Regions from separate parts of the Pantoea sp. X-Soil-ISGK-275 genome, predicted to be linked through region 2. Evidence: predicted binding sites of a transcription regulator. Region 2 holds the regulator's gene; each other region holds the start of a gene.
The links. Region 2 encodes PurR, which represses purine synthesis genes. Its sites were predicted from a motif close to CANGCAAACGTTTGCNTG; they were not measured.
Positions count from the first base shown of each region.

Region 1: the regulator PurR is predicted to act here: its motif matches at 3,458-3,475, upstream of pyrC (dihydroorotase).
Region 3: the regulator PurR is predicted to act here: its motif matches at 2,998-3,015, upstream of AC6I8A_RS01980 (nucleoside-specific channel-forming protein Tsx).

Region 1 is NZ_AP035976.1:1,662,169-1,667,532, reverse strand. Features, by position in the region: gene rimJ (ribosomal protein S5-alanine N-acetyltransferase) at 1-546, opposite strand, end outside; gene mdtH (multidrug efflux MFS transporter MdtH) at 792-1,994, shown strand; gene grxB (glutaredoxin 2) at 2,084-2,731, shown strand; gene AC6I8A_RS07720 (lipoprotein) at 2,843-3,406, shown strand; gene pyrC (dihydroorotase) at 3,542-4,588, shown strand; gene dinI (DNA damage-inducible protein I) at 4,657-4,902, shown strand; gene AC6I8A_RS07705 (hypothetical protein) at 5,046-5,315, shown strand.
Region 2 is NZ_AP035976.1:1,893,782-1,899,145, forward strand. Features, by position in the region: gene punC (purine nucleoside transporter PunC) at 1-746, opposite strand, end outside; gene punR (DNA-binding transcriptional activator PunR) at 857-1,768, shown strand; gene purR (HTH-type transcriptional repressor PurR) at 1,765-2,790, opposite strand; gene cydH (cytochrome bd-I oxidase subunit CydH) at 3,065-3,154, shown strand; gene AC6I8A_RS08860 (C40 family peptidase) at 3,211-4,002, opposite strand; gene AC6I8A_RS08865 (Grx4 family monothiol glutaredoxin) at 4,367-4,702, shown strand; gene rnt (ribonuclease T) at 4,738-5,364, opposite strand, start outside.
Region 3 is NZ_AP035976.1:451,245-456,608, reverse strand. Features, by position in the region: gene AC6I8A_RS02000 (LysR family transcriptional regulator) at 1-298, opposite strand, end outside; gene AC6I8A_RS01995 (helix-turn-helix domain-containing protein) at 375-740, opposite strand; gene AC6I8A_RS01990 (response regulator) at 906-1,565, shown strand; gene AC6I8A_RS01985 (sensor histidine kinase) at 1,562-2,920, shown strand; gene AC6I8A_RS01980 (nucleoside-specific channel-forming protein Tsx) at 3,255-4,121, shown strand; gene yjdN (VOC family metalloprotein YjdN) at 4,245-4,676, opposite strand; gene AC6I8A_RS01970 (LysR family transcriptional regulator) at 4,755-5,364, opposite strand, start outside.

The DNA.
Region 1 (5,364 bases), 230 kb from region 2:
CAGGACATGGTCCTGCCAGCGTCCATCAATCAATAAATAATCTTTGGCGTAGCCCTCTTTTTCAAATCCGAGGCGCGCCAGCAGATCGCCACTGCGCTGATTGTGCGGCATGTAGTTTGCCATGATGCGGTGAATGCGTTGCTGACGTTGCATATAGCGAAGGGTGGTGGTGAGCGCTTCAAACATCAATCCCTGACCTTGCCACTTCTCGCCCAGCGAATAGCCGAGATAGCAGGCGTGAAACGAGCCGCGCAGCACGTTGCTGTAGTTGGCTACACCCCGCACTTCGGTCTCTTCCGGGTCCATCAACACAAAATAGTAGGCTGAGCCCTGTTTATGCATGTCAGCGATCAGCCCGAGGCGTGCTTGCCAACCTGAAGGATAACAGTGGCTCTCGTCGCGCACCGGTTCCCACGGCTTAAGAAACGCACGATTTTCAGCGTAATAATCCGCTAATCGCCAGGCATCGCGTTCATGTACTAAACGCACCACTAAGCGATCGGTTGTGAGGCGCACGCGTGGGCCAGCAGAACGATAGCCAAACATCATGACTCCTGAAATCCATAACTTAAGAAAGATGTACGCCAGCGGCGATACTGCTCACTATAACCGTCACCCCGCTTGCGGTAAAACCCTTGAACGCGTTCCTCCGGATTCATCCTGATTGAGGATTAATATTTCTGCGGATTCGATGAAAAAATATCATCCTGAGAAAGCTGTTTTTCGCCTTTGAGCAGGCGGAAAATAGACCAATTGGTCTCTTATCTCCTCTCACTTGCTCAGGAATTAGCATGTCTCGGGTTGCGCGGGCACGACGCCTCGGTAAAACATTTCTTTTAGTGGATAACATGCTGGTTGTGATGGGATTTTTTGTGGTATTTCCTCTCATCTCTATCCATTTTGTCGAACAGCTGGGCTGGGCCGCGTTGATGGTCGGCATTGCGCTTGGCTTGCGGCAATTCGTCCAGCAGGGATTCGGCATCTTCGGCGGTGCGATTGCCGACCGTTTTGGTGCGCGTCCGCTGATCGTCACCGGCATGCTGATGCGTGCGGCGGGTTTTGCCTGCATGGCGCTGGCGCATCAACCCTGGCTGCTGTGGTTCGCCTGCTTGCTATCCGGTCTTGGCGGCACGCTGTTTGACCCGCCACGCAGCGCACTGGTGATGAAACTGGTGCGCGCACGCGATCGCGGCCGCTTCTTCTCCCTGCTGATGATGCAGGACAGCGCCGGTGCGGTGCTGGGGGCGCTGATTGGTAGCTGGCTGCTGGCGTGGGATTTCCGCCTGGTGTGCTGGGTTGGCGCGGCGGTGTTCGTCGCTGCTGCGCTGTTCAACGCCATTTGGTTACCGGCGTGGCGTATCTCAACAGAACGCATTGCGATGCGTGAAGGGATGCAACGCGTCTGGCAGGATAAGCGTTTTCGACTGTATGTGCTGACATTAACCGGTTACTACATTCTCGCCGTGCAGGTGATGTTGATGTTACCGGTGATGGTGAATCAGGTGGCCGGTGCGCCTGCTGCGGTGAAGTGGATGTACGCCATTGAAGCGCTACTGTCATTAAGCCTGCTTTATCCACTGGCACGCTGGAGCGAAAAACGCTTCCGCCTGGAAACGCGTCTAATGGCCGGTTTGTTCCTGATGACGTTCAGTCTGTTGCCGGTTGGCATGACCGACTCGCTGCCGTCGCTGTTTATACTGATCGCCATCTTTTATCTCGGCTCGATCATTGCTGAACCGGCGCGTGAAACGCTCAGCGCTTCGCTCGCCAGCTCCCGCGCACGCGGTAGCTACATGGGCTTCAGCCGTCTCGGCCTCGCGATTGGCGGTTTGATCGGCTACTCCGGTGGTGGCTGGATGTTCGATATGGGCCAGCAATGGGCGCTGCCGGAACTGCCGTGGATGCTGCTGAGCAGCGTCGGGATGATCACCCTTTTGGCGCTGTGGTGGCAGTTCCAGCCGCGTTCGGTGGCGCCAGCAATTTTCAGCAGCTAGTTTGCCCCTGCCACAGATCTCTTCCATACTTCCCGCACGTCCGAAAAAAGGGTGACCTCCGTCACCCTTAGAACCACAGGAGAAACGGGATGAAACTCTACATCTACGATCACTGCCCTTTCTGCGTCAAAGCACGCATGATTTTCGGCTTAAAAAATCTGCCGTTAGAACTCATCGTTATGTTGAATGACGACGAGCAAACGCCGAAAAAACTGATCGGCCAGAAAATGGCGCCGATTCTGCAAAAGGCTGATGGCAGCGCGGTGCCGGAAAGTATGGATATTGTGCGGCTGGTGGATAAATACGATCACGAACCGCTGCTGAATGGCAAAAGCAATCCGGCGATTAGCGACTGGCTGCGCCATGTGAATGGCTACGTCAACAAGTTGCTGTTGCCGCGCATCGCCGATGCCTCCTTTGCCGAATTCGCTACGCCGGAAGCGCGCAGCTACTTTAGCGAGAAGAAGCAGGCCAGCGTCGGGGATTTCGGCGAGTTGCGTAAACACGCGCCGGGCTTGATCAAAAACATCAGCGATGATCTGCGCCAGCTCGACAAACTGATCGTCAAGCCCAATGCGGTCAATGGCGAACTTTCAGAAGATGATATTCATCTGTTCCCGCTGCTGCGCTCCTTAACGCTGGTCAATGGTATTGAGTGGCCAAGCCGCGTTGCCGATTATCGCGATAATATGGCGAAACAAACTCAGGTCAATCTGCTCTCCTCCATCGCTGCATAATCCTCATCCATGAGAAGCGCCACGGCGCTTCTCATCCCTCTCCTGGTGACAGGTGCCGCTGATTAAGGCAGGCTATCGTTGTTTTGCCGTTTCGATCAGGATGAGGATTATATGAAAAAGGCGTTTACCGGGCTTGTCGCCCTGCTTTTTGCCGTGCTACTCAGCGGCTGTAACCAATTGACGCAATACACTATCAGCGAACAGGAAGTGAATCAGGCGCTGCAAAAGCGCAATAACTTCGAAAAAGACATCGGCGTTTCCGGGCTGGTGAATGCACACATTGTGCTGAGCGATCTCAACAGCCAGATTGGCCGTGAAGAACCTGGCAAAATCACCCTCTCAGGTAAAGCCAATATCAATGTCAGCTCGCTGTTTGGTCCGCAGCAGGCCGAAATGCTGCTGAAGATGAAGGCGCAGCCGGTTTACAACGCGCAGGAAGGCGCGATTTATCTGCATGACATGGAGATTGTCGATGCGCAGGTGCAGCCAGAAAAAATGGCGTCGATCATGAAAACCCTAACGCCTTATCTCAATGAGTCGCTAAAGCGTTATTTCAATGAGAAACCCGCCTACGTGCTGAGCGCAGACCGCAGTAAAGGAGAAGCGCTGGCGAAGAAACTCGCTAAAGGGATAGAAGTGAAACCGGGACAATTGGTGATTCCGTTTACTGATTAATCCGCGTAGCCGCACCTTCGGGTGCGGTTTTTGTTTGTCACAATAAAATCCCGTGCAAACGGTTGCCCACATCCTTATGATTACTCCCCGGCCTAAACGCGCCTCTCGTTTTCTTCTCAGCCGGAGTCTTTTTGAATGACAGCCCAACCTCAGCAAATTACCATCCGCCGCCCTGACGACTGGCATATTCATCTGCGCGATGGCGCGATGCTCAACGCCGTACTGCCTTATACCAGCGCAGTGAATGGTCGAGCGATTGTCATGCCGAACCTGGTTCCACCGGTTATCAGCGTGGCCGCTGCCGTGGCTTACCGCGAGCGCATCATGGCTGCGTTACCTGCTGAGCATGCTTTTACTCCGCTGATGACCTGCTATCTCACCGACTCACTCGATCCCGATGAGATCGAACGCGGCTTCCGTGACGGCACTTTTACCGCTGCCAAACTCTACCCTGCGCATGCCACCACCAACTCCAGCCACGGCGTGACCAATATCGCCGCGATCGCGAAGGTGCTGGATCGCATGCAGCAGATCGGCATGCCCATGCTGGTGCACGGTGAAGTGACCGATTCCCATATCGATATTTTTGATCGCGAAGCGCGCTTTATTGAAACTGTGCTGGAGCCGCTGCGCAAACAGTTCCCGGCACTAAAAGTGGTGATGGAGCACATCACCACCAAAGAAGCAGCGGAGTATCTGGCGGCAGGAAACGAGTTGCTGGGCGCCACCATCACGCCACAACACCTGATGTTCAACCGCAACCACATGCTGGTTGGCGGTGTGCGTCCGCATCTCTACTGCTTGCCGATTTTGAAACGCAATATTCATCAGGAAGCGCTGCGTAAGCTGGTCGCCAGCGGTAATCGTCGCGTATTCCTCGGTACCGATACCGCCCCCCATCTGCGTCACCTGAAAGAAGCAAGTTGCGGCTGCGCCGGTGTGTTCAATGCGCCGACCTCCTTGCCTGCTTACGCCACGGTGTTTGAGGAGCTGAAGGCGCTGGAACATTTTGAAGCCTTCTGCTCAGAGAACGGCGCGAACTTCTATGGTTTGCCGCTGAATGAAGGCACGCTGACGCTGGTGCGTGAATCCTGGCAGGTTGAAGAGAGCATTGCCCTGGCGGATGACACGCTGGTGCCTTTCCTTGCCGGTGAGACGCTGAACTGGCGCATCAAAGAATAATTTTCTGCTGCTTGCCTTCGGGATAAATATACTGTACAAATAAACAGTATATTATTCCGGAGGCTTCTATGCGCGTTGAAATTACCGTAGCAAAAACTTCGCCCCTTCCTGCAGGTGCACTGGATGCACTCAGCATCGAACTGGTCCGTCGCATTACGCAGGATTTCCCTGACGACGATCATCACGTCAAAGTGCGTTATGCCGGCGGCAACCAACTTAGCGTGTTTGGTGGCTGCAAAGAGTCACGCGAACGCATCAGCGAACTGTTACAAGAAACCTGGGAAAGCGCTGACGACTGGTTTAATAACGATTAACAGCCACTGTGCCGTTTTTGCCGGGTTTCGCCACCCGGCTTTTTTGTTTTTATTTCCCTCTCGCCAGAAAAACTGCCTGCATCTAGACTCATGTTAAACGATCCCCTATTCTTGCCTCGTCATGCTTACAGGAGGTGTTTTACATGACTACTGAAAAACCAGAAGAGGCGATGACCTTCGGAGAGTTGCTGGCATTTATTGCTGAGCAACAGCGCCGCTTAACCGTATTAGAAAATGCGTTTGCCACCTTGACCTTCTGTCTCGACGATCGCGCCAATCAGTTGCTGGTCCACAACCTGACGCTGGAAGCGCAAAACCAGAACCATGACGAGCAGTTACAGCAGCATTTTACCCGGCTAGCGGAAGAGATTCAGAAACGTCACGGCCTGCTGCCAAGCGAGCCACACGCCTAAAAGATTCTCTTTTTCGGCCTAAAGTTTCCTCTTACAAAAGCCGATAATT
Region 2 (5,364 bases):
ATGGTCTGCGGAATATAGCTCAGGCCAATATCACCCGGCGTCAGGCCAGCAGCGGCGAGAATGAAAGGTGAGCCCGTCAGCCAGGCGAAAAAGCTCGCCGAACAGGCCGAGTAGATCAAGACGTTACCGCTGTAAACGCGAGTACCCAGCAAGGTCAACCAGCCGGGTTGTTTACCTGACGCCACTTTCTCGCGCTTAGGCGAGGTTAACTGCAGCGTACCGATCAGTAGCACCACGGCAACCAGCGTTAGTGTGATAAAGATGCTGCGCCAGTGGAAGTGGCCGATAAGCCAGGCGCCGAGCAGCGGTGCCAGCGCCGGAGACAGCGCAACCAGCGGCATAATCGTGGCAAACACTTTATTGGCTTTGGCTTTTGGATAGTGATCCACCACCAGCGCCTGCCAGCTTACGGCAGCCGCACAGACACCAATTGCCTGCACAAAACGCAGTGCCAGCATCAGGCGCACATCGGTCACCCAAAGCATCCCCAGACAACCAAGGGCGAAGATGGCTAACCCCGCTAGCAAAATCGGTTTACGCCCGTAACGATCCGACAGCGGCCCCCAAAAAACCTGGGCACAGGCGAAACCGCCGAGAAACAGACTCAGGCTGGCGCTGATGGTGCCAGGTGCGCTAGCGAAATCACGCTGCATATCGCCAAAGGCGGGTAAATACATATCCGTGGCAAGAAAGCCGAGCATGCTGAGCACGGCGAGATAAGGCATAAATGCTTTAGACGACAACATGTTGATTCTCTTTTGGGCAGGTTGAACGCCGGGGAGTGTAAAAGGATGCAACGCGCTTTGTGAAACGCTAATATTTGCATAGTGCTGTTAAATTTTTTGAAGGCAAAATTATGTGGTCAGAATATGCGCTTGAAGTGGTAGATGCGGTGGCGCGCACCGGCAGTTTTAGTGCGGCCGCGCAGGAGCTGCATCGCGTGCCTTCTGCCGTCAGCTATACCGTGCGACAGCTGGAAAGCTGGCTGGCGGTGCCGCTTTTTGAGCGTCAGCACCGCGAAGTGGTGATGACACCGGCGGGGGAGCATTTTGTACGTGAAGGACGATCTGTTATCAAAAAAATGCTGGCAACCCGTCGACAGTGTCAGCAACTGGCGAATGGCTGGCGCGGGGAGCTAAGTATCGCGGTTGACTGCATTGTTAAACCGCAGCGCACGCGGCAGTTAGTGAAGGATTTCTATCGCCATTTTCCCGATATGGAGCTGATTATCAGCTACGAAGTGTTCAACGGCGTATGGGATGCGTTGGCTGATGGCCGGGTTGATGTGGCGATTGGCGCGACCCAGGCGATCCCGGTGGGTGGACGTTTTGCCTTTCAGGATATGGGCGCGCTGAACTGGCGCTGTGTGGTGAGTCCCGACCATCCGCTGGTCAACAGCACGGAACTGGATGATGAAACATTACGGGCGTGGCCATCGCTGGTGCTGGAAGATACCTCGCGTGCGTTGCCGCGCCGTATGACGTGGACGCTGGATAATCAGCGGCGGTTGGTGGTGCCGGAGTGGGAAACCGGGATGGATTGTTTGCTGGCAGGATTGTGCGTTGGAATGGTGCCGGGCCATCTGGCGCGTCCGCTGCTGGACAGCCATAAACTGGTGGAACTGGCACTGCCGCAGGCCTTTCCGGACAGTCCGTGCTGCGTCAGCTGGTCAGAACAGCGCGCGTCACCGGCGCTGGAGTGGTTACTGGCTTATCTCGGGGATGCTGAAACGCTGAACCATGAATGGCTCAGCGAAGTGTCGGCTTAGCGACGATAGTCGCGGAATGGACCGTACGCCACCGAACGGCGTTCAATCAGCGTTGGCTGGACTTCGATGGTTTGCGGATCTTCACGCTTGCTGGTGATGCGATCCAGCAGCATTTCCAGCGCTTTTTCACCCAGTTCGGCTTTTGGCTGATGCACGGTGGTCAGCGCTGGAGTGAAATAGCGCGCGTTGCGCACGTTATCGTAGCCAATGACTGAGATATCCTGCGGCACGCGCAAACCCATCTCATCAGCAGCGCAAATCGCGCCCATCGCCATGATATCGCCGCCGCAGAACACCGCAGTTGGACGCTGTTTCTGATTTAAAATCTGCTGCATCGCCTGATAGCCCGATTCAGGTTCAAAGTCGCCCTGAACCACCCATTCCGGACGCACCGTGATGCCCGCTTCGCTCATCGCCTGCAGGAAGCCAGCGTGACGTCCGCCGCCGGTGTTGCGCTCCATCTGGCCGGGAATGGCACCGATATCGCGATGACCACGTTCAATCAGATAACGCCCGGCGAGATAGCCGCCCTGAAACGCATTGTCCTGCACGGTATCGGTGAAATCACCGCGTGACGCGCCCCAATCCATCACCACCATTGGGATATTGCGGTTCTCTTCCAGCATCTGCAGCAAATCGTCTGGATATTCCGAACACATCACCAGCAATCCATCGACGCGCTTTTGCGCCATCATCGACAGGTAAGCGCGCTGCTTTTGCAGATCGTTGTGCGCATTGCCGAGAATCAGCGTATAGCCGCGTTCGAAACACCGGTTCTCCACCGCTTCGATAATTTCAGCGAAGTAGGGCGCTTCGCTGGAGGTCGCCAGCAGACCCAAGGTTTTGGTGTGATTGACTTTGAGACTACGCGCCACGGCACTCGGCGAGTAGTGTAATTCTTTGATCGCTTCCCATACGGCGTTACGCGTCTCTTCCGCAACGAAACGCGTTTTGTTGATGACATGCGAAACCGTGGTGGTTGAGACACCCGCGCGTTTTGCGACATCTTTAATTGTTGCCATGAAAATGGTACTCCTGGGCTTATCGCAACTTACTGATAAGTATATTGTTAAACGTTTGCGTCTGCTAATGCTTTTACAGCCCAAAAAAGCGGGCAAAACGGTGTGTTTTAGCAGGCGAAATCACTTCATCACGCTGTTGATACAGCATGCGCAAAATCTGTTGCGCAACGAAAGGCGGCGATTCTAGCAAGCTGATGCGTATAACACGAGATTTTTGCCCATTGCTGTGCGAAAATCGCTTTAACCCTAATAATTGTGTGACTAAGGAGTTGTGATGAATACCGACCTGAAACTGGCGCTAATGACCACTGTTGGCGCACTTTTGATGATTATCGCCTTCAGCTTTACCGCGATCATGCATTAACAAAAAAGCCGGAGCTGAGAACAGCATCCGGCTTTTTTATGATTGTTGCGCAACAACTAGCGAATAGTTTTTGGCGTCATCATGCGACGCGCGCCCACATAGTGTTTCTGCCAGTAATCCTCACCCAATGCGCTGATCTGAATATCTTTGCCGGTACGCGGCGACTGAATGAATTTCCCGTTGCCGAGATACACGCCCACATGATCGGCAGTGCCGCGATTATTGATGCGGAAGAACACCAAATCGCCTTTCTCGAGCATTTCACGTTTAATCGGTGCCGCATCGCGCAGGTGATACATCTCATTAGCGGTGCGTGGCAGTTTGAATTTCACCAGATCTTTATAGGCGTACCACACTAAGCCGCTGCAGTCGAAACCGGTATGTGGCGAAGCACCGCCCCATTGATAGGGTTTGCCGAGTTGGCCCATCAATTTGGTCATCGCCGTTTCACGCGCCTTTTGATAACGCTGGCGGTGCGCCTTACTCATTTTGATGCCGGTCAGCGCTAACGCTTCATCATCGACGGCGATCTCAGGTGTTTTCTTCGCTAGACGTTGATGACCGTATTTCTTAGCAGAAAGTTTCAGCGGGGATTTTTTGCTGGTGGTCTTGTGCAGCGCGGTTTCTGTTTTGGTCTGTTTTTTGAGTTTGAATTTTTGAACAGCTGTCAGGCGCGATTTTTTGGTGGTGGTTTTCACCGGGCGTCGTTTGCGGCGCTCGTCTTCACGTGCGCTCTTTTTCTCTGCTTTAAGCGAACTGGCATTAACGGGCGCATGCGGAGATGCAGCAGCCACATTAAAAAACAGTTGGGCGAAAGCCAGTATGAAAAGCGTAATTAGTAGACGCATAATCCGGTTACAGGTTAAGCAGGCTGAATGAAAGCAGACTGCGGCAAAGTGAGAGAAATCTGATCAAGTGACCAGCGCCGAAGCAATTCTAATCCACTTTTTTTCCAAAAGGTAAGGCCTTTTTCCATTAATATGTTACCAGATTGATTCTGTAGCAAAAATGAGCGATTTCAGCTGGTTAACGCAGCGAAACTATTGCTAATTATTAATTTATTAATGCCAATTAATGATATGAAAATGTTATTTGTCATGCGTTAACTTAACAAACATGGCGATTCGCCAGTGCAAACGCAAAATCCCGTTTTCAGTCCGGGAGCGAAATCGCTACAATAAACAAACACGAAGTAGAAGATTAAGGAAGGCAATAATGAGTACTGTTGAAAAAATTCAGCGTCAGATCGCAGAAAACCCGATTCTGCTGTACATGAAAGGTTCTCCGAAGCTGCCAAGCTGCGGTTTCTCGGCGCAAGCCGTGCAGGCGCTTTCTGCGTGTGGCGAGCGTTTCGCATACGTGGACATTCTGCAGAACCCGGATATTCGCGCTGAAATGCCAAAATACGCTAACTGGCCAACTTTCCCGCAGCTGTGGGTCGATGGCGAACTGGTCGGCGGCTGCGACATCATCGTTGAGATGTTCCAGCGCGGCGAACTTCAGCCACTGTTGAAAGAGACCGCTGAGAAGTATAAAGAAGCGGAATAATGCAGAAGGCCGACAAATGTCGGCCTTTTCTTTGCTTACTCGGCAGACGCCTCGTCTGCAGATTCTTCACTGAAAGCCAGCGGCCAGCCGCCCAGGCGTTTCCAGCGGTTCACCAACTCACAGAACAGCGTCGCGGTTTGCTCGGTGTCATACAGGGCTGAATGCGCTTGTGTACTATCAAACTCCATTCCCGCCGCTTTACAGGCTTTCGCCAGCACGGTTTGCCCCAGCACTAAGCCGCTTAACGCTGCGGTATCAAAGGTGGCAAAAGGGTGGAACGGGTTGCGCTTCAGGCTGGCGCGCTCTGCGGCCGCCATCACGAAGTTGAGATCGAAAGTGGCATTGTGCGCCACGATAATCGCGCGATTACAGCCGCTATCTTTAGTGCCTTTGCGCACCATTTTAAAAATCGCATGCAGAGCTTCGTATTCACTAACCGCACCGCGCAGCGGATTGGTGGGATCGATGCCGGTAAACGCCAGCGCAGCAGGATTCAGAATGGCGCCTTCAAACGGTTCCACATGGAAGTGCAGCGTTTCATCGCGGTGCAACCAGCCGTCTTCATCCATTTTCAGCGTTGTGGCTGCAATTTCCAGCAGTGCATCGGTTTGTGCATTGAAACCTGCGGTTTCAACATCGATCACAACAGGATAAAAACCGCG
Region 3 (5,364 bases), 1.4 Mb from region 2:
GCAAGCGCACGTTGCCGGCGGGCAGTTGATGCACCTGCTGCACAAAGGCGTCGGCGCGATGCATCTCTTCCAGCATGCGCACACAGAACGGATAGTAAGCCTGGCCGAGCTCCGTCAGCACCACTTTGCGCGTGGTGCGCTGCAACAGCTTGATGCCGAGGCGCACTTCCAGCCGCGCCACTTCACGGCTGACGTGGGATTTGGAGACGCCTAAGGTGCGTGCGGCTTCGCTAAAGCTTTGCCGTTCCACTACGCGTGCAAACAGCATCATGGCGGAGAGATTGTCGCTGTTGTCCATGTTCTCTGGCAGTTAAGAGAGTGAGAACAGCAGCTTATAACAAATTCCCCGATCCTGGTCGCCATAAATGGCGACCCTACGCGACGGCTAATGGGAACAATAAACGATCCGGCTCGACGCGACGCTGGCGACGCAGCTGGCCTGGCGTAACCATGAAGTAGTTTTTGAAGGTGCGAGTATAAGCCTGCTGCGTATCGAAGCCGTAACTCATCGCCACCTGCAAAATCGCCTCATCGCTGTTAATCAGCGTCAATGCCGATTCGGTTAAGCGGCGCTGGCGAATGTATTCGGCCAGCGAAAAACCGGTGTGCTGACGGAACAGACGTTGCAGATGCCAGCGGGAGTATCCCGAGCGGCGTGCTACTTCATCCAGATGAAGATCGTGCCCTAAGTTATTCTCTATCCAGTCCAGCAAACTACGGATAAATTCGCGCTGATTCATGGGATTCTCCTGCGTTGGCAATGTGTCCAGTGCCGCCACAATAGCGCGTTAAATTTATCCCTTAATTAGCAGAAAATTAGCGCAGAATTAGCAAGCGGGAAAACGGGTATAATTCTGGCCTAATTATCTGTCGCTACACTGCGTTCAGTTGAGTTGGAGGGCATCATGCGTGTGCTGCTGGTAGAAGATGACGAAATGATTGGCGCGAATCTGCAGCAAGCGCTGGAAGCGGCAGGTTGGTCAGTGGATTGGGTACGCGACGGCGTCTATGCCAGCAATGCCTGGGCCGAAGGCGGCTATACCTGCGTGTTGCTGGATCTTGGCTTGCCGCGTGAAGATGGCTTGCAGGTGCTGCGACGAGCGCGCACGCGCGGCGACATGACGCCGGTGCTGGTGCTCACCGCCCGCGATACCGTGCAGCAGCGCATTCAGGGATTGGACAGCGGCGCGGATGACTATTTGCTGAAACCCTTTGATCTGCAAGAGGTGCTGGCACGTATGCGCGCCATTACCCGCCGTCGCCACGGTGCGGCAGATTCTCTGCTCGGCAGCGGCGACGTGCAGATCGACATCATGACGCGCGAAGTGTTGTATAAAGGCCAGCGCGAACAGCTCACCGCACGTGAATATGCCCTGCTCTACGCCTTGCTGGAGCGGCCCGGCGCCATCCTTTCACGCGAACAGTTAGAAAACCGCATTTACGGCTGGGGCGAAGAGGTCAGCAGCAACGCGGTGGATGTACTGATTCACGGTATGCGCCGCAAACTGGATAACGAAGTGATCCGCAACGTACGCGGACTTGGCTGGCGGGTACCGGCAATATGAAACCTTTCACCTTTATGCGCTCGCTGCGTAACAAACTGCTCGCCACGCTGGTGATTCTGCATCTGGCGATGATCGGCGGCGTCACCTGGTATTTCTATCACTGCTACGGCGACATGATGGGTACCATGAAGGACGATCAGCTCGCCAAGATCGCTGATGCCTGGGCCAGCAGCCAACGCATGCCGGCGCTGATGCCGATGGTGATGCATGAAGAGAAACTCAAAAGCACCTATATCGTTCAGCTGTGGGACGAAAGCAACCATCTGCGCGCCAGCTCGTGGCCGGGCCTGCATGCGCCATTGCAGCTGAAAAAAGGCTGGACCGATTTGAAAGTCGGGGATTGTGGCGACGACTGCGAATGGCGTGTTTACACGCGGCCCGGCGAGCTGGGCAGTGAAATCGGCAATATTCAGGTGCTGCATAATATCGGCTACATGAAAAGTATCATGGTCAAGCGAGCGCTCTCCGCCATCATTCCGTTGGTGCTGATGATGCCGCTCTCACTGATCGTGATATGGCTGGTGGTGCGGGCGATAACGCGTGATTTACGCGTGGCGTCGCGCCATATCGCAGCCCAGGAAACGCTGCATCCGCATAGCGTTTCACCTGATGGTTTACCGGACGAAGTGCTGCCGCTGGTGGCAGCTTACAACGCCTTGCTGGATAGACTGCGCGCGGCCTGGTCATCGCAGCGTCAGTTCCTCGAAGATGCGGCGCATGAGCTGCGCACGCCGGTCACCGCCGTGACCTTGCAGCTGGAGAATCTGCGGCAACATATTCAACCCGGAGAAGCCCGCCGCCAGTTCGATCAGCTGGAAGCGGGCGTAACGCGCACGCGCCATCTGGTGACGCAGCTGCTGAATATCTCGCGTCAGGAAGATCAATCGGTGGTCGCCACGGTGGAAAGCATCGAGCTGGACGACCTGCTGAAAGAGAGCATTGAGCAGTTGATGGTGGTGGCAGATAAGCGCGGCATTGATATCGGCTTTAACGGCACCACCCATTATCGCCTGCACGCCAGCCGCTCCGATCTGCGAAGCCTGTTTGATAACCTGATCGGCAATGCGATGCTGCACACGCCGGAAGGCAGCCTGGTCGATGTGCTGCTGCATCGCGTCGGTAATCACACCGTGGTGGATATTGTCGATAACGGGCCCGGCATGGCGGAATCCTTTATCGAACGCGCCTTTGACCGCTTCACCCGTTCGCCGGACGTGCAGGCGCAAGGCAGCGGCTTGGGCTTATCGATTGTGCGCAGTGTGGCGCAAAAGCATCAGATGCAAGTTGCGCTGTCGAACCGCCACGATCAACAGGGCCAGATTGCCGGCCTGCAGGTACGCGTTACCCTCCCATAACCCGTAGGGTCGCCATTCATGGCGACCATGCAACCTATCGCACCATTCTCTCAACCCCTTTTTCCCGACGAACGCGACACGTAAACGGTTGCGGGGTTCCGTTCGCCTCACGGTCTTTATGTGATAACGATCACATTTCCAGTGAATCAAACTGCAACACTTTTTGACAAACGTGACCAAAATCTATTTTCTATGCCTCTGTTACAGGCACATTACGCAAGCTTGAAAATCTGGCGACACAGACCGGATACGACAACTCACTGCCCATCCCCTGGGATCAATTTCACCCGATCGCGGCGACGGCCCGGCGATCAAAAGCATGTGGTTAACAATAATGAAATATAAAGCGTTGATAGCAGGGGCCTTATTGGCCAGCAGCTGGACTGGTGCGGCACAAGCGGCAGACAGCGATCCGCAGTACGTTTCTGACTGGTGGCATCAGAGCGTGAACGTGGTGGGCAGCTACCACACCCGTTTTGGACCCCAGTTCAACAACGACGTGTATCTGGAATACGAAGCCTTTGCTAAAAAGGATTGGTTCGATTTCTACGGCTACCTCGATCTGACCAACTTCTTCGGCGTGGGCAACAGCAACGCCAACGGCGTGTTCGACCACGGTTCGCCGATGTTCATGGAAATTGAGCCACGTTTCTCCATCGATAAGCTGACCGGCACCGATCTCTCCTTTGGTCCGTTTAAAGAGTGGTACTTCGCCAACAACTACATCTATGACATGGGTCGCAACAGCGATAGCCGTCAGAACACCTGGTACATGGGTCTCGGCACTGACATCGATACGCACAGCGATATCGGCCTGTCGCTGAACGTTTACGCGAAATACCAGTGGGAAAACTACGGTGCGGCGAACGAAAACAGCTGGGATGGTTACCGCTTCAAGGTGAAATACTTTGTGCCGATTACCGATCTGTGGGGCGGCAAGCTGAGCTACATCGGCTTCACCAACTTCGACTGGGGTTCCGATCTGCGTGATAAGTCCGATCGTTCACGCACCAGCAACTCGATTGCATCGAGCCACATTCTGTCGCTGAACTACGATCACTGGCATGTTTCAACCGTGGCGCGTTATTTCCACAACGGCGGCCAGTGGGCTGACGGCCAGGAGGTGAACTTCGGTAACGGTCCGTTTGAAGTGAAATCGACTGGCTGGGGTTACTATTTGGTGGTGGGTTACAACTTCTAAGTTGTTGGTTTCCCTCACCCTAACCCTCTCCCACAAGTGGGAGAGGGAACAGATCGTGCCCCTACCTACTCTCTCTCCCGCTTGCGGGAGAGGGCTGGGTGAGGGCTAGCGCGCACCCTATACTCAAATCTGCGGCTTATACGCATTCACCATCCACGGTACGCCGAACTTATCGGTCAACATGCCAAAGCCATTGGCCCAGAACGTCGGTGCCCAGCTTTTCGTCACTTCACCGCCCGCTGACAACGCCTCAAACCAACGCTTGCCTTGCGCCTCATCCGGCGTGGATAAACTCACGGCAAAACCGCCATACGCCGCCTGCGGTGCGCCATCGCTCATCATCAATTCGCCCTGACCGATGCGCAGGTGGGCATGCATAATCTGCTCCGGCGAAAAGCTCACGCCCGAGATACAACCTTCGTCCTCCACCGGCGTTTCATCCGGCATATCGCCATAAGTCATCTTGAACAGAAGCTCGCCGTCGGTGGCGTCGAGGTAGAAGGCAATCGCCTCTTCGCAGCGACCGCTGTAAAAAACATACGGGGTAACTTGCATGCTCTGTACTCCATAAAGGGAACGTCCCCTGCAAGTGTAGTGCACATTATTTATACCGTTGCGAGCCAGGCCGCACTCTTACCTTTGCTGACAGTAGCGCCGAAACAGCTGCGCCATGTAGGCGCTCATCGGTGTCAGCGCGGTGTCTTTGCGCTGGATAAGGTAGAAAGTGGCTTTCGGTAAGGGTTCGTCGAGCTCGAGGGAGATCAGCTGGCCGCCGTGCGTCGGGTCTTCAATCACATCGCGCGAAATAATGCTGACGAAATCGCTCTGTGCCACCAGGCTGGTGCAGGCCATAAAGGTCTCGCAGGTGACGACGATTTTCGGTGCCATGCCGCGCTCGCCAAACAGATCGTGCAGCAGCCGATAATAGCTTCCCTGCGGCGTCGGCATGGTCCAGTCGCAGTGCTGCAACTCAGCCAGCGTGCGCGCGTGCGCCATCGGATGTCCTTTGCGCATCACCACCTGATAATCACGCTCCATCAGCCGTTCAAACACCAATTCCTGATCGAGATGATTTTTATCATAGGTATTGATGGTGAAATCCAGTTCGCCCTGGCGCAGTTCATGCACCATCGAAACCAGCTGACCTTCAACAATCCGCACCTTAACCAGCGGATACTCGCGATGAAATTGATTAATCACCTGCGGCATGACGGTGCGCGCAATACTGCCGCCCACGCCGATG